Regions from separate parts of the Psychrobacillus sp. FSL K6-1267 genome, predicted to be linked through region 1. Evidence: a T-box and tRNA genes for the amino acid it is inferred to sense, from the RefSeq annotation. Region 1 holds a T-box; the other holds one or more tRNA genes.
The links. The T-box of region 1 lies ahead of tyrS (tyrosine--tRNA ligase). A T-box ahead of a tRNA ligase gene usually reads a tRNA of that ligase, here a tRNA-Tyr.
Positions count from the first base shown of each region.

Region 2: it encodes a tRNA-Tyr, which carries the amino acid that the T-box ahead of tyrS (tyrosine--tRNA ligase) is inferred to sense. The anticodon was not compared.

Region 1 covers NZ_JBBOOR010000001.1:2,736,067-2,743,562, forward strand. The annotation lists gene tyrS (tyrosine--tRNA ligase) at 6-1,271, opposite strand; T-box leader at 1,353-1,548, opposite strand; gene MHB55_RS13925 (transglycosylase domain-containing protein) at 1,647-4,562, shown strand; gene MHB55_RS13930 (ATP-binding cassette domain-containing protein) at 4,931-5,665, opposite strand; gene MHB55_RS13935 (amino acid ABC transporter permease) at 5,702-6,391, opposite strand; gene MHB55_RS13940 (amino acid ABC transporter substrate-binding protein) at 6,378-7,208, opposite strand.
Region 2 covers NZ_JBBOOR010000001.1:3,955,917-3,963,412, forward strand. The annotation lists gene glmM (phosphoglucosamine mutase) at 1-497, opposite strand, end outside; gene MHB55_RS20270 (CdaR family protein) at 535-1,815, opposite strand; gene cdaA (diadenylate cyclase CdaA) at 1,808-2,644, opposite strand; gene MHB55_RS20280 (anti-sigma factor) at 2,765-3,412, opposite strand; gene sigW (RNA polymerase sigma factor SigW) at 3,427-3,999, opposite strand; gene rocF (arginase) at 4,176-5,081, opposite strand; gene MHB55_RS20295 (GNAT family N-acetyltransferase) at 5,152-5,730, opposite strand; tRNA gene MHB55_RS20300 (tRNA-Ala) at 5,843-5,915, opposite strand; tRNA gene MHB55_RS20305 (tRNA-Gln) at 5,937-6,011, opposite strand; tRNA gene MHB55_RS20310 (tRNA-Tyr) at 6,017-6,100, opposite strand; tRNA gene MHB55_RS20315 (tRNA-Val) at 6,122-6,197, opposite strand; tRNA gene MHB55_RS20320 (tRNA-Thr) at 6,305-6,377, opposite strand; tRNA gene MHB55_RS20325 (tRNA-Asn) at 6,385-6,459, opposite strand; gene MHB55_RS20330 (hypothetical protein) at 7,137-7,283, opposite strand.

The sequences.
Region 1 (7,496 bases):
AAATATTATACAAATTTAATCATTTTATAGTTTTTCTTACCTCTTCTAATAATCATAAATTCATCTTCTAATCTGTCCACTTGCCCTACAACATATCCAACTTCTGTAATTTTTTCGCCATTTATAGAAATAGCACCATTAGTTACATCTTCACGTGCTTGTCTTTTAGATGGAGATACAGTTGCTTCTACAATGAAATCAACTATATTTTTTTCATCCTTTGTCATTTCTACCGATGGAACATCCTTAAAAGCATCCTTCATTTCGTCCGCTGTAAGCGCCTTTAGGTTTCCACTAAACAATGCTTGAGAAATTCTCACCGCTTGATCCAACGCCTCTTGACCATGTATCAAGCGAGTCATTTCTTCTGCTAAAGTCATTTGAGCTTTACGTAAATGTGGCTCATTTTGTACAGTTACTTCTAATCCTTCGATTTCCTCTCTCTCAAGGAAAGTAAAAATTTTCAAGTATTTAATAACATCTGAATCGGCTGTATTTATCCAAAATTGGTAGAACTCATATGGAGATGTTTTTTGTGCATCTAACCAAACTGAACCTGAAGCTGATTTACCAAATTTAGTACCATCTGCTTTAGTCACTAAAGGAATCGTAATGCCAAATGCCTTTGTTTCTTCCTCATGTGTTTTACGAATTATTTCTAAACCAGTCGTAATATTGCCCCATTGATCTGATCCACCCACTTGAACTCGGCAGCCATAATGATTGAATAAGTGATTAAAATCGATTCCTTGAATTAATGTATAGGCAAACTCTGTAAAGGAAAGTCCTGAGTCTAAGCGTGAAGCAATAGAATCCTTCCCTAGCATATAATTGATATTAATAAGCTTTCCATAATCTCTTAAAAATTCGATAACAGACATAGGTCCAATCCATTCGCGATTGTTTACCATCTGTGCTCCATTTTCAGATTGGAAATCAAAAATACGTTCCATTTGCTTTTTAATCCCTTGAACATTTAAATCAATTTGTTCGGTAGTTTGTAGTTGTCTTTCTTCTGAACGACCAGACGGGTCACCAATCATTCCAGTAGCTCCGCCGACTAAAAGAATTGGACGATGACCATGCATTTGAAATCTGCGAAGTGTTAATAACGGAACAATGTGACCAATATGCATACTGTCTGCAGTTGGGTCAACTCCACAATATAAGGATACTTTTTCAGTGGATAGAAGCTCATCCATTCCTTCTGCATCAGTTTGCTGATACAAAAGTCCTCTCCATTGCAGGTCTTCAATTAATGAGTTTGTCATTTTTGTCTCCTCCTTATTATTGGAAAAGGCAGTACTGATTTAATTGCCAAAAAACAAAAAGTCCCTGCATGATAAAAATCATGCAGGGACGCTTATTAGTTAGCGCGGTACCACCCAGCTTGAAGGAACAATCCTTCCGCTTTTTCACATGTAACGTTGTGACGACGTATAACTCCAAGCCTGTAATTCGCATCTTAACCACCGACTAACTTTCACCAACCGTTAGCTCTCTAAACAGTATGTATAAGCACTACTTCGGACTTTTCTTCGTTAAATGTTATACCTATTTTACCTAATTTGAATCGTATGTCAATAACTATCGTCTATAATATAGGACTATGATATAATATTGTTGATTTGGAGGTCGAGAAATTAATGAATAAATGGATGGAGAAATTCCACTTATATAAAGAGAAAGTAGATGCCTGGCAATCAACCAAATGGGCAAGAAGATTGCGTATATCTTCAAGTGTAGTGTGGAACTTATGCTTAATATTTTTAGTAGTTGGTCTAACACTTGGAATATTTGCCGCTTCTGTTGGGGCAGGTTATTTTACTTCTTTAATAAAGGATGAACCTTTACGAGAAAAAGAAAAAATGCGAGCTGCTGTGTTTAATTATGAAGAAACCTCAGAAATATACTTCGCTGGAGATGTCTACTTAGGGAAACTTAGAACAGATTTAGAAAGAACTGAAACAAAATTATCGAATGTCTCCCCATATGTCATTGATGCAGTCCTAGCAACAGAGGATGAATATTTTAAAGTTCATAATGGAATAGTTCCTAAAGCAATCATCCGTGGTCTATTACAAGACATGACAAACTCAGATACGCAAACAGGTGGTTCAACACTTACTCAACAGCTGATTAAAAATCAAATTTTAACAAATGAAGTTTCTTATGAAAGAAAAGCAAAAGAAATTCTCTTAGCCATGCGATTAGAGGAATTTATGTCTAAGGATGAAATATTAGAAGCCTATCTAAATATCATCCCTTATGGAAGAAACGCTAACGGTCGTAATATCGCTGGTATTGAAACTGCCGCACAGGGAATTTTTAATGTGAAGGCGAAAGACCTTACACTTCCTCAAGCTGCATACATTGCTGGGATTCCCCAAGCCCCATTCAAATATACGCCTTTTAGTAATGGTGGTGTTTTAAAAGAAGGAGAATCGTTACAGCATGGAATTGACCGTATGAAGGTTGTTTTATATCGTATGAAAGAAACAGGTTACATAACTGAAGCTGAATATGAAGCTTCTGTTAACTATGATATTACAAAAGATTTTAGAAGTAAGGAAGCTCTTCCAGAAGAAAAATATCCTTGGTTAACCTTTGAGATTGAAAAGAGAGTACGAGATATTTTAAGCGTTCAGCTAGCTGAAAAGGATGGAGTCGATTTAGAGGCCTTGGAAAACGGTGATCCTCTAATCGAGAAGTACAATATTATGGCTCAACGTGCTGCAAGCACTGGTGGCTATCGTATTCATACTACTATCAACAAAGATATGTATGAGAAAATGCTTCAAGTAAGGGACGAATTTGAATCCTATGGTCATACTTATACTAATATTAGTGTGAAGGACCCTACTACTGGAGAAACAATTACAAAAGATTTTCCTGTCCAAGTCGGCAGTATGCTGATTGAAAACGGAACCGGTCGAATTCTTTCCTTCCTAGGTGGACGTGATTATAATGTAGAGCAATATAATCATGCTACTCAGGCTGTGCGCTCAATGGGTTCTACTATTAAACCATTGGTAGTATATGCACCTGCTCTTGAATACGGTATTATCGGAGCCGGAAGCCCCCTTGCAGATGTTAAATTTAATATTAATGATAACGGAAACAAATGGGCACCAACTAACTATACAACTGCTCAGGAGTTAGGAATTATTTCAGCTCGACAAGCAGTTACTACCTCCCAAAACTTATCGACCATTAGACTTTACGATCAAATAAAGGATAAAAAGCCAACTGATTTCATGATGAAAATGGGCTTCAAAAGCATTGAAGAAGATGAATATGCTAACCTTGCACTTTCTATTGGTGGTATGAAAAAAGGAGCTTCTATAGAAGAAACTACAAATGCATATGGAACTTTTGCTAATAATGGTCAGTTCATTGATGCATATATGATTGAAAAGATAGAAGATGTTGAAGGGAATCTTATTTACCAGCACAAAGTAGAGCCTGTCGATGTTTTTAGTCCACAGACAGCTTACATTATGACTGATATTTTAAGAGATGTTATGACACAAGGTACAGCTAAATTAGCAAATTCTCGTCTAAAATTCCAATCAGATTTTGGAGCAAAAACTGGTACAACACAAGGACACAGTGATTCGTGGCTAATAGGCTATAACCCTAATGTTTCCTTAGGTGTCTGGCTAGGTTATGACGAGCAAAAGCTTACGCTATTCCATATGAACAACCGTTATGGACACCCAAGCGTTCGTATTAATACACTTTGGTCCAATATGATGAATGCAATGTACGATATCAACCCCGAGCTTGTGGATGCACCAAACGCTTTCAAAGCACCTGATGGAGTGGTATCTAGGTCATTCTGTGGTATTTCTGGTCTAGCACCTTCTACTGCATGTGAACAAGCAGGTCTTGTGAAATCTGACTTATTTAATGCAAAGGTGATGTTGCCTACTCAGGCTGATGATAGTTTAGTATCATCGTCTTACGTAGTCATCAACGGAAGTAAGTACCGTTCATTGGACTCTACTCCAAGTGAATTTGTTGTTGCAGGTGGACATGGAGTAAGCGAGAGTTTTATAAAACGAATGCTTGGTCGCTTTGGTGGGGACGCTAGTAAGCTATTCCCGAACGACTCATCATTTGCTAGCAATGTCGTATCAGAAAAAGTATTTGAGGCAGACGGTGCTCCACCAGCTCCAGTTGTCACCTCTCTTTCAGGAAACACAATGACTTGGACGAAATCAGCTTCTAATGATGTAGTTGGTTATCGTGTATATCAAGTGGTGAATGGAAACAGAGTTCTTATAACGACTAAGCTCGAGGCGGAAAACTATAGTCATCAAATTACTTCTCCTGGACAATATGTGGTAGTAACAGTAGATATCACTGGTCTACAGTCTGGTGCTTCTAATATAACTACTTTGAATGCGCCAGATCCAGTAATCCCAGTTCTTCCTCCCGAGGAGCCAGTGGGAGAAGAGCCTGAGCAGCCTGCCCCTGGTGATGGTAATGGTGGCGGAAGTGATGTAATTATCACTCCTCCTGTAGAGCCAACTACACCAGAAGAGTCTACTCCGTAACTAATAAAGAAGAAGGCGGTGACAAAAGTCACCGCCTTCTTTATATACTCACATCTTTAGAACGTTAAAAACGACGTGTGAGGATGGGGAAGTTCTATCTCTCCCCCTCTTAAAAAATCGATTATCATTACTTTTTTTTTCTCCAAATCAATGTTGCATTAAGTAGTATAATACCAATCGAAACCCCAAAATTTGGTCTAATAAAAGTTCACAAGTTCAAAATTAACCATATAACTACTCAACGCAAGAACCAGTTGATGCTCGATCGCTCTGTAGAAAGAACAGAACAGGAAAATAGACTTCCCATCACCGAATCATAATAAAAGCCCTACCTCAATAAATCACTGAATTGAGGAAAGGGCTTTTCATTATTGAATCAAATTCAGGAACTGTCGTGTCCGCTCTTCTTTAGGATTTGTGAACATCTCGGACGGCTGGCTTCGTTCGACGACCTTCCCTTGATCCATAAAGATAACTTCAGATGCTACATCGTTTGCAAACCGCATTTCATGGGTAACTACGACCATGGTAATGCCCGTCCCTGCGAGATCTTTCATGACCTGCAGTACTTCCCCTACGAGCTCGGGATCCAGTGCAGAAGTCGGTTCATCGAAAAGCATTACTTTTGGCTCTAGCGCAAGGGCTCTGGCAATCCCTACACGCTGCTGTTGTCCGCCAGAAAGCTGATGTGGATAATAGTCAAGTTTGTCTCCCAGCCCTACTTTAGTCAATAATTGTGTTGCTTTTTGACGGGCTTCTTCTTTTGATTTCTGTTGCACGATCATCGGCCCTTCCATGACGTTCTGAAGTGCCGTCATATGAGGGAAAAGATTGTAGTGCTGGAAAACCATTGCTGATTTTCTTCTGATTAAATCAACTTCTTTCTTAGGTACAGGTTTGGAAAAATCAATCGTTTGGCCGTCAATGGAAATACTCCCAGCCGAAGGGACTTCCAGTATATTCAGACAGCGAAGCAAAGTCGTTTTTCCAGAACCTGAAGGTCCGATGACAACGACCACTTTACCTTGATCGATTTCCAGGTCGATTCCCTTCAAAACTTCAAGGTCGCCAAATCGTTTGTGCAGTCCATTAATTTTTATCAATCCTATTCTCCTTTCTACTTCATCCGTTAAATAGATTTATTTCATTACGTAGCGATCGAATCGATTTTCCAATCTACCTTGGACAAGCGAAAGCAAGAAACAGATGATCCAATACAGGATAGCAACCTCAGTATAAAGTAATAGGACCTCATAGTTGAATGCCGCAATCTCTTGCGCTCTTCTAAACATTTCGGTTACTAGAATAGCAGATGCCAAAGAAGTATCTTTCACCAGGCCGATGAATGTATTCGAAAGAGGCGGGATGGATACTCTTGTAGCCTGAGGCAAAATCACTCGGCGCAATGTCTGGGAATAAGTCATCCCTATCATTTGTGCAGCTTCCCACTGCCCTTTAGGGATAGATAGGATAGCCGCACGGATCACTTCAGAAGCGTATGCCCCCACATTCAATGAAAACCCAATAACAGCGGCTGGGAACGGGTCAATGACAACCCCAACTGATCCCAAACCATAAAATAGAATAAACAACTGTACCAATAAAGGCGTTCCCCGAATGGCGGAGACATAAATGCGTGCAATCCATTGGAACGGTTTGATGGTTGATATTCTAGCCAACGCTGTAAGAATTGCTAGTACAAGTCCACAAACGAATGTAATTAGCGTCAATGGGAGCGTATATACAACAGCACCCTCCAGCAGAGGGAGGAGAGAAGATTGAGCAATATCTATATAGCGCTCCACTTTATCAGGATCATTCCAAAACATTTTCGCCGAACCATTTCTCAGAAATTTCGTTGTACGTGCCATCTTCGATCATTTCGTTCAATGCTTTGTTTACAGCTTCCACTAGTGTTTCGCTTCCTTTACGGAACATCAAACCACTTTGTGCAGCATCGTCAGCTTCTGCTACAATCTTGATATTTGCTTCAGGTTTTTGTTTTTGGTAATCAAGTACAGTTAATTTATCGTTGATGGTTACATCTACACGGTTTGAATTCAACAATTCAATTGCTTGAATGAACCCGTCAATGCCAACTAATTCAGCCCCATATGACTTCGCTATTTCACCGTAGTTGCTTGTAAGGGATTGAGCAGATTTCAAGCCTTTAATATCTTCAAATGCTTTAACGTCATTGTTGTCTGCTTGTGTTACCAATACTGCAGATGATGAAATATATGGGTCAGAGAAATCATATTTTTCTTGGCGTTCTGGTTTAATTCCCACTTGGTTGGCAATCATATCGAAACGTTCTGAATCTAGACCCGGGAACATTGCATCCCACTGTGTTTCCATGAATTTTGCCTTTACGCCAAGGCGTGAAGCAATTTCTTCTACAATCTCAACGTCAAACCCAGTCAACTTACCAGACTCATCATGGAATGTGAAAGGTGCGTATGTTCCTTCAGTACCGACCAATAGCTCACTGCTGTTTTTTACCTTCGCTAGCAGATCCCCATCAGCATTGCCCGATTCGTTTTGATTTCCATTTCCGCCTTCGTTTCCGTTCTCTTTGCCGCTGCATGCCGCTAACACTAGCACAGCAGAAATAATCAATAATAGCAAATAGCTAAATTTTTTCATGTCATGATTCCTCCTAATTCAGATAAACATACTTGGTAATCATTATCTTAATACATGGATACCCACGAGTCAAAACAATTATCTCCAAGTATTAATACCCAAATCATTAAGAATTATCACATATATTTCAATCGTTTATAATATAGTAGAAGGTCTAATTATCGCAATAAATTTGAAAACATTGTTATTATAACCAAGACCACTAATTTCTGAACGTTTAATACTAATCTTTCCTATCAGAGTACATCCTTATTTTCTTTAGTTCGGTAATTTCAAGAGATTGTTTTT
Region 2 (7,496 bases), 1.2 Mb from region 1:
TGCTTCAAGTATTGAATGTATTTTTGTCCGCCTTCGAAGTAATCGGAAACCGATCCAACTCCCCCACCAGTAGGTCTAGGAAGTTCGTCCTTCTCTGCATCAAGCAGTTGCTCAATCTCTTCTTCTTGTTCATCGGAAAGTTTAAAGCCGTCTGAACCAAAGAATTTGATGCCGTTATCTTCCACAGGGTTGTGGGAAGCAGAAATCATGACACCTGCATCTGCACTCATTACTCTAGTCAAATAAGCTACACCTGGTGTACTAATTACACCTAAGCGCATTACTTCTACCCCAACCGATAAAAGACCTGCAACAAGGGCGCCTTCTAGCATATGACCAGAAATACGTGTGTCTCTTCCGATCAATACCTTTGCTCGTTCCTTTGACTCTTTTGTTAATATATAACCGCCAAAACGACCTAATTTAAATGCAAGTTCTGGTGTTAGTTCAGAGTTTGCTACACCTCTTACGCCATCTGTCCCAAAATATTTTCCCATTTTGATCTACTCTCCTTAATTACCTGTTATCCTGCTTTTATGCTTCTATTATCGTTAGTTTTGCTTCGGATTCAGATGTTTGCCATTCTATATTCGAAGGGCCATCAATTTGAATAGGGAGAATCGCTTCTCCAACTTCTGAATTTTGTGCATCAACATATATGGATATATCCCCTGATTGCACTTTCTCTAATGCTTCAGCTGTTCCCTTTCCCACTAAAACGACAACCCCATCTGCAGGAACATTAAACTTACTCTCTAATTCCTCAGGTAAACCCTTTATAGCGATTTTCATACCTGGAAAGGATTTTTCTATTATTTCACTGGATGCAGATGTATCCTCTTCTTTCACCGTTTCTTCTGCCTCTGTTGTAGAAGGGGCTTCGGTGACATCAACCTTTACTTCAATTTTTTCTTGAGATATCCTTGTGATTCCTTCAGGTTGAGTCAGCTTCACATCAAATGTACCGGCTTTCTCAATTTTACTCACATCTACATCGACATTCAACCTATCAATTTTATCCACCGTTGCTCGTGGGCCATATATCCGAACGGTTTCTGTGTCTTTAGATATATTATTGATTGTTAACCCAGCCTTAGGTGTTCCTTTTCTCACAATCGAAATTGGTACTTCTTTACTGTATTCTTCCACAGTCAATTTAACTTGCACGGTCCTTGGTTCAACAGATACATCTAATTTGTTCAGGTCTAAGTCCAGGACTCTGACACTTGCTTGCTGTTCAAAGGACTTATTGATACCTTTTTCACTTGAGATAGTTGCTTTTACATAACCTATGCTTTGAATGATACTTTTTGCACCTGTAATCGTAACTGTTTTTGGTTCCACACTAGAAGATTTTAATACATAGTTCTCTGCTAATAAGTTTTCGTTCATATCTAGGTCGACTTTAAACTCTTGTGTGATACGCTCCTCTATTACAACATTTACATAAACAGGATCAGTACGAACCTTTAACTTTTCGGAGAAATTCTCATTCGAAATGGCAACTCTATGTTCTCCAATTGGAAGTTCTCTTAAATCTACAAATAGTTTATAATCCTTCATGATTTTTGCTGATGTTACGAGCTGAGTAGGGCCTTCTATATTGACGTCTACCGTATCAGGTACTCCAGTCACAACTAAATTTTCATCATCATAATAAATCTCTACCGGTACTTCTCTTATCATATCTATCGTTTTGCTGCTTGAGTTCTGATTGTCAGATTCAATGTCAGATTTCACGGATACAAACAGCAGTATGGCAAAGGTAAGTGTGATAATTCGCAAAAGCCATGGATTATTCATCATTCTATCCATTTTGTTTCCCCCTCCATAGCCACTTAGAAGGTGTTGCTTGCTCCTCTGATGGACCAAACCAAAGTCTTGTTAAATGATTTTTAAATTCATCTATAGAAAGATTTCGATGTAGGTCTCCATTAGATGTAAGACTAACTGCACCTGTTTCCTCCGATACCACAATTGTTATCGCATCTGTGACTTCACTGAGTCCTATTGCAGCTCGGTGCCTTGTTCCAAGTTCTTTAGAGATAAAAGGACTTTCAGAAAGCGGCAAATAACAACCAGCAGAGGCTATCTTATTCTTTTGAACAATAACAGCGCCATCATGTAGTGGTGTATTTGGAATAAAGATGTTAATCATCAACTCAGAAGTTAAGTGGGAATTTAGAGTTATTCCTGTCTCTATATATTCCGTTAATCCAGTCTCTCTTTCTATAGAAATCAAGGCTCCTATACGTCTTTTCGCCATATAGCTAACCGACTTGGTCATTGCTTCTATTAAACGAGTTTGCTCTTCTTCTTCATGCAGTGAGCTTCTAGAGAACAATTTACCTCTACCTATTTGTTCTAACGCTCTTCTAATTTCAGGTTGGAATATTATAATGATAGCTAAGAAACCAAATTCAATTACTTGGTTTAACATCCAGCCTAGAGTATCCAGGCCTAGAAAGTCTGTTACTACCTTTGCAATGACTATTACAAAAATACCTTTTAACAATTGAACTGCTTTTGTTCCTTTAATAAGAGTTATTAATTTATATATAACAAACCATACGAATAAAACGTCTAAAATATTGACGATTACATTCACTGGCATCAAGTCCGTAAATTGTTCCATAAACGACATTGGGCATCCCCCACTTTTCCTCGCGAATCCATATAAAGTAAGTATAACATACATGTAGTATAGATTTCTCTTTCTAACTCTAACGAAAAAAGTCTATCCAAAGTTTCCTGGATAGACTTTTTATTCGTTTGTCTTTTCATTTTTAAAGAATGAAGCTATATCTTTAGTACTATCTTTTATGGTATACCATAGCCAATCGAATACTTGATTTATTTCCTCCGTTTTACCTGTAACATTTGCGGTAGAAGCCATATATTTAGAGCCGTCAATAATGGAACCATTAATAACTGTTAGATTACCATCCAGTTCACCATCTACTCTAACATCCCCATTTTTAACTACCAAGTCGCCTTTAACGACTTGTCCTTCAGGGATTATAACCGTTTCTCCCTCGACGATTACATGCTCTTGCTTAGTAAACGAAAATTGCTGATCGTTATTATAATTTGAGAAAAGTGCACTACTCATTAACAAAAGAAACATTGCAGCTGCAGTCATAACCGGATGTTGTCTGAACCATCTGCTTACTCCAGTATGTGATTTCTCTTTTGGAAGTCTAGACATAACGGAAAGAGTAAAATCATTTGGTGCCTCTATATGAGCAGCACCCTTCACAAAAGCCACCACATCGCTCAGCTCGTGCATATGATTACGACATTCCGGGCATGATTGCAAGTGTGATTTGAGCTCCAGCTCGTGTTCACGACTAATTTCACCATCTAGATATTCATGCATATAGTGAACAATTCGTTCTGGACACGCACTCATCATGATTCCTCCTATTATAGATTAGGTTGTTTACTTAATTGTTTTCGAAGTGCTTCCCGACCTCTATGAATTCTTGTTTTCACTGTACCCAATGGGAGGTCTAAAATTTCACTAATTTCCTGTAAAGATAATTCCTCCATATATTTAAGTACAATTGCGGATCGATACTTATCAGGAAGCCTGCTAATCTCATATTGAATTCTTTCTTGTAGCTCTAGCTTCATCAGTTCTTCTTCAGGAAGTTCCTCAGACGCTGCAATTTGGGAATACATATCTAGACCTTCCGTACCCTTTACTTCTGCATCTAAATAATAATCAGGCTTTTTTTTACGTATACGGTCGATACATAAGTTTGTTGCTATACGATAAAGCCATGTTGAAAATTTTCTTTTTTGATCAAACGTGTGAATATTAATATAGGCTCGCACAAATGCTTCCTGTGCAATGTCCTCAGCCTCGTGACGATTGCCAAGCATTCGATAGCAAACTTGGAAAAGCCTATTTTGGTAAAGGTCGACAATCTCCGCGAATGCGTCTTTATCTCCTTTTAACACTTGTTTTATTCTCTTGTTAACTAACGCATCCATCGTGTGATTTTCCCCTCCGCTCTATGCGGCTGTCTCTACCTATACGTTTAAGGATTCAACAGGTTTCATTTTTTTATGTTATTTTTAATTTTATCAAACATTTCCAGCTTTGTGTTGATTTAAAAAAAAGAAAAAGCAGACCATTTGCCTGCTTTTCAAAAAAATACTTAAAACAATTATATTAAACTTTCTCCAAATAATGAGCCCATAAGTGCGACTGCCGCATCAGCTGTTCTATTTTTTTCATCCAGGATAGGGTTTACTTCCACAAACTCCGCTGAAGTAATTAAATGGGAAGAATACAGCATTTCCATAGCTAAATGACTTTCACGATAGCTTATTCCACCTGGTACTGGTGTCCCAACTCCAGGAGTATAAAGTGGATCTAGTCCATCTAAATCTAATGATAAATGAACTCCGTCTACTTTACGTTCTAGGAAATAAGCCATTGTTTGATTCATAACCTCTGTCATCCCGAGTTTATCTATTTCATGCATGGAGAAAACTTTAATACCTTTTTCTTTAATCAGTTCTCTTTCCCCTGGGTCAACTGAACGTGCTCCGATGATTACAATGTTCTCCGGTTTAATCTTTGGCGCAAAGTCACGGATATTCACTAAATCATCATGACCTAGGCCGATACTTACTGCTAGCGGCATTCCGTGAATATTACCTGATGGAGATGTTTCAGCTGTGTTTAAGTCAGCATGAGCATCATACCAAATAACACCTAGATTTTCATATTGATCCGAGAGCCCTGCTAATGTACCAATTGCAATGCTATGGTCTCCTCCAAGGACAAGTGGAAATTCTCCTTCTGTCACAACGGAATGGACTTTGTTAGCTAAAGCTGTATTTGCTTCTATCACTTGTTCTAAATTTCGAAGAGTTGTATTAGGTGACTTTTCTTCTCTAGTTTGACTGATTAAAATGTCTCCTTCATCTTTCACCGTATGCCCAAGAGCTTTTAAACGCTCAACGACACCAGCATATCGTATGGCACTAGGTCCCATGTCGACTCCTCTTCTATTTTGCCCAAGATCCATAGGAACACCGATAATTGATACATTTAATTTATTCATTATTTTATACCCCCTTCAGTTCATACATCCATTGTAAATCCTAAGGGTCAGTTGGCTCAACCGAGCAATTTTATGTATATTTATTCAATAAAAACTTTAGTTGTTTTTTAACCTCTGCCCACTCATAATCCACAATGGAGTATACCACTGTATTTCTAACTGTTCCATCAGACCTGATGCGTTCATTTCTTAACACACCTTCTCTGATACCCCCAATCCTTTCAATTGCTTGTTGAGATGGCAAATTTAGCTCATCAGTTTTAAACTGTACGCGGATCATACCAAGATCTTCAAAGCAATAATTGAGCAGCAAAAGTTTACATGTCGTGTTCACATGTGTACGTTGATATTGTTTTCCATAGAAAGTAGAACCGATTTCACAAGCATGATTAACTCGATCTATGTTATAAATGCGAGTAGTACCCATTATTTTTTTGGTAGTAGTGTGTTCTACTACATAAGCAATAGCATTTTTTTGGTCATTCATCTGCTCAATACCAGCTTGTAGCCATTGCCTTAACTGCTGCTCATCCTCTATCTTATTTAGCATATATTTAAATACGCTAGGCTCGTATAGCTCCCATAGCATAGATATATCCGATTCGGTTAATAACCTTAACGTAACGTCTTTATGAGTTAATTTTTCCACCGATTACACACCCTTTGTTCTTTTTTCTAATCATAACGCTTTTAGAGTATGATGAATATATTTTTTGAATCAAAAAAACTCTTCCCATATTAAATGGAAAGAGTTTTATAGATGGAGCCTAGCGGGATCGAACCGCTGACCTCCTGCGTGCAAGGCAGGCGCTCTCCCAGCTGAGCTAAGGCCCCACAATTTATGCTGAGTTGTAATGGCTGGGGTACCTGGATTCGAACCAGGGCATGACGGAATCAAAATCCGTTGCCTTACCGCTTGGCTATACCCCAATAACTGGTGGAGGGGGACGGATTCGAACCGCCGAACCCTAAGGAGCGGATTTACAGTCCGCCGCGTTTAGCCACTTCGCTACCCCTCCAGGCTAATCATAAAACATAAATGGTGGAGGATGACGGGCTCGAACCGCCGACCCTCTGCTTGTAAGGCAGATGCTCTCCCAGCTGAGCTAATCCTCCGTTGCTGTGTCCTAATTAAAAACCGGACAATAAATATTTTAGCATAAAGCTATCTTCAAAACAAGCACTTTTTTATGTATGTTTTCCCTGCTTTTAGTAATGAGAAAAGCTTCCAACCGGATTTGAACCGGTGACCTCTTCCTTACCATGGAAGCACTCTACCTACTGAGCTATGGAAGCATAAAAATGGCTCCGAAGGTAGGACTCGAACCTACGACCGATCGGTTAACAGCCGATTGCTCTACCACTGAGCTACTTCGGAACGTTCTTATCATTTAAAGTACAAATATAATTATAACAAGTATACTTTAAATTTCAAGCTTAATTTAGATATTTTCCCAATGAAATATTTAAAATGTAATATTATAGAATTTAAGGAGTTAAAGTAAAATATTTAGTTTAAATATGTGTCCTTTTTCTATATTTGGAATTATTTCATTGGAATTGCTTCACCATGTTATATTGGCCTTTAAATATTTAATTATACAGGGAAAGTTAGTTTAATTGATCCTTCTGAAATGGATAGTGTGTTTCCTGATGGCTTCGGACTGGTCTTTTACTTATAAGATAACCGAGGAGTTTTTTGAGAGGGATTGTCATGACTTACGTCACGACAATCCCTCTCTTTTTCGGTCATCCTATTGCATCGACAGTCCTGCGCCAACCTACAACACTCGAAACGTTTTTAATGCAGCTTTTGATAATAAGGGAATTGTTGTCCTTCCTACGAGTAGAGCGGCTACCGAAGATACAATTTCGGGAGCCATCCTATTTCTTTATAAGTGGAGAACTTTTTATCTTTTTATTAACAAGGCTATGTTAAAGAGAAAGGTTGATTTAAAATTCACAAAAAGTGAGCTAGGAAGTGTATCTTCAAGCTCATGCATTTACTGTCCATTTTACTAAAGTGATTATAAGTTAAAATAGGAAATAATGACTTCACCAAAGGGTTGAAATCAAGCGAATTATTACTCTTGGTATAAACATTATGATGTTCCAGACCACTTCAAATATTATAGAACCACCAATCTCACCTAAAATTTCTTTAAAAAACCCATCCTGCTTTTCTTTTTTTTTCTTTGCCATCCAACATCTCCGAATCCTCTAATTTATACCTTCGGTAACGAAACTGCCGCGTTAGTGTAACGTGAACACCTTCATAATTTTTTTCTATTTTAGCAAAAATATTCAGTATTGATTAAATTAATTTTAATATATGTTGGGCAACCTTCACCATACCATTTTTCGATAAATTAACTTTTTTCTTCATCAGAGCCATTAGCAATATAAGAAACACTT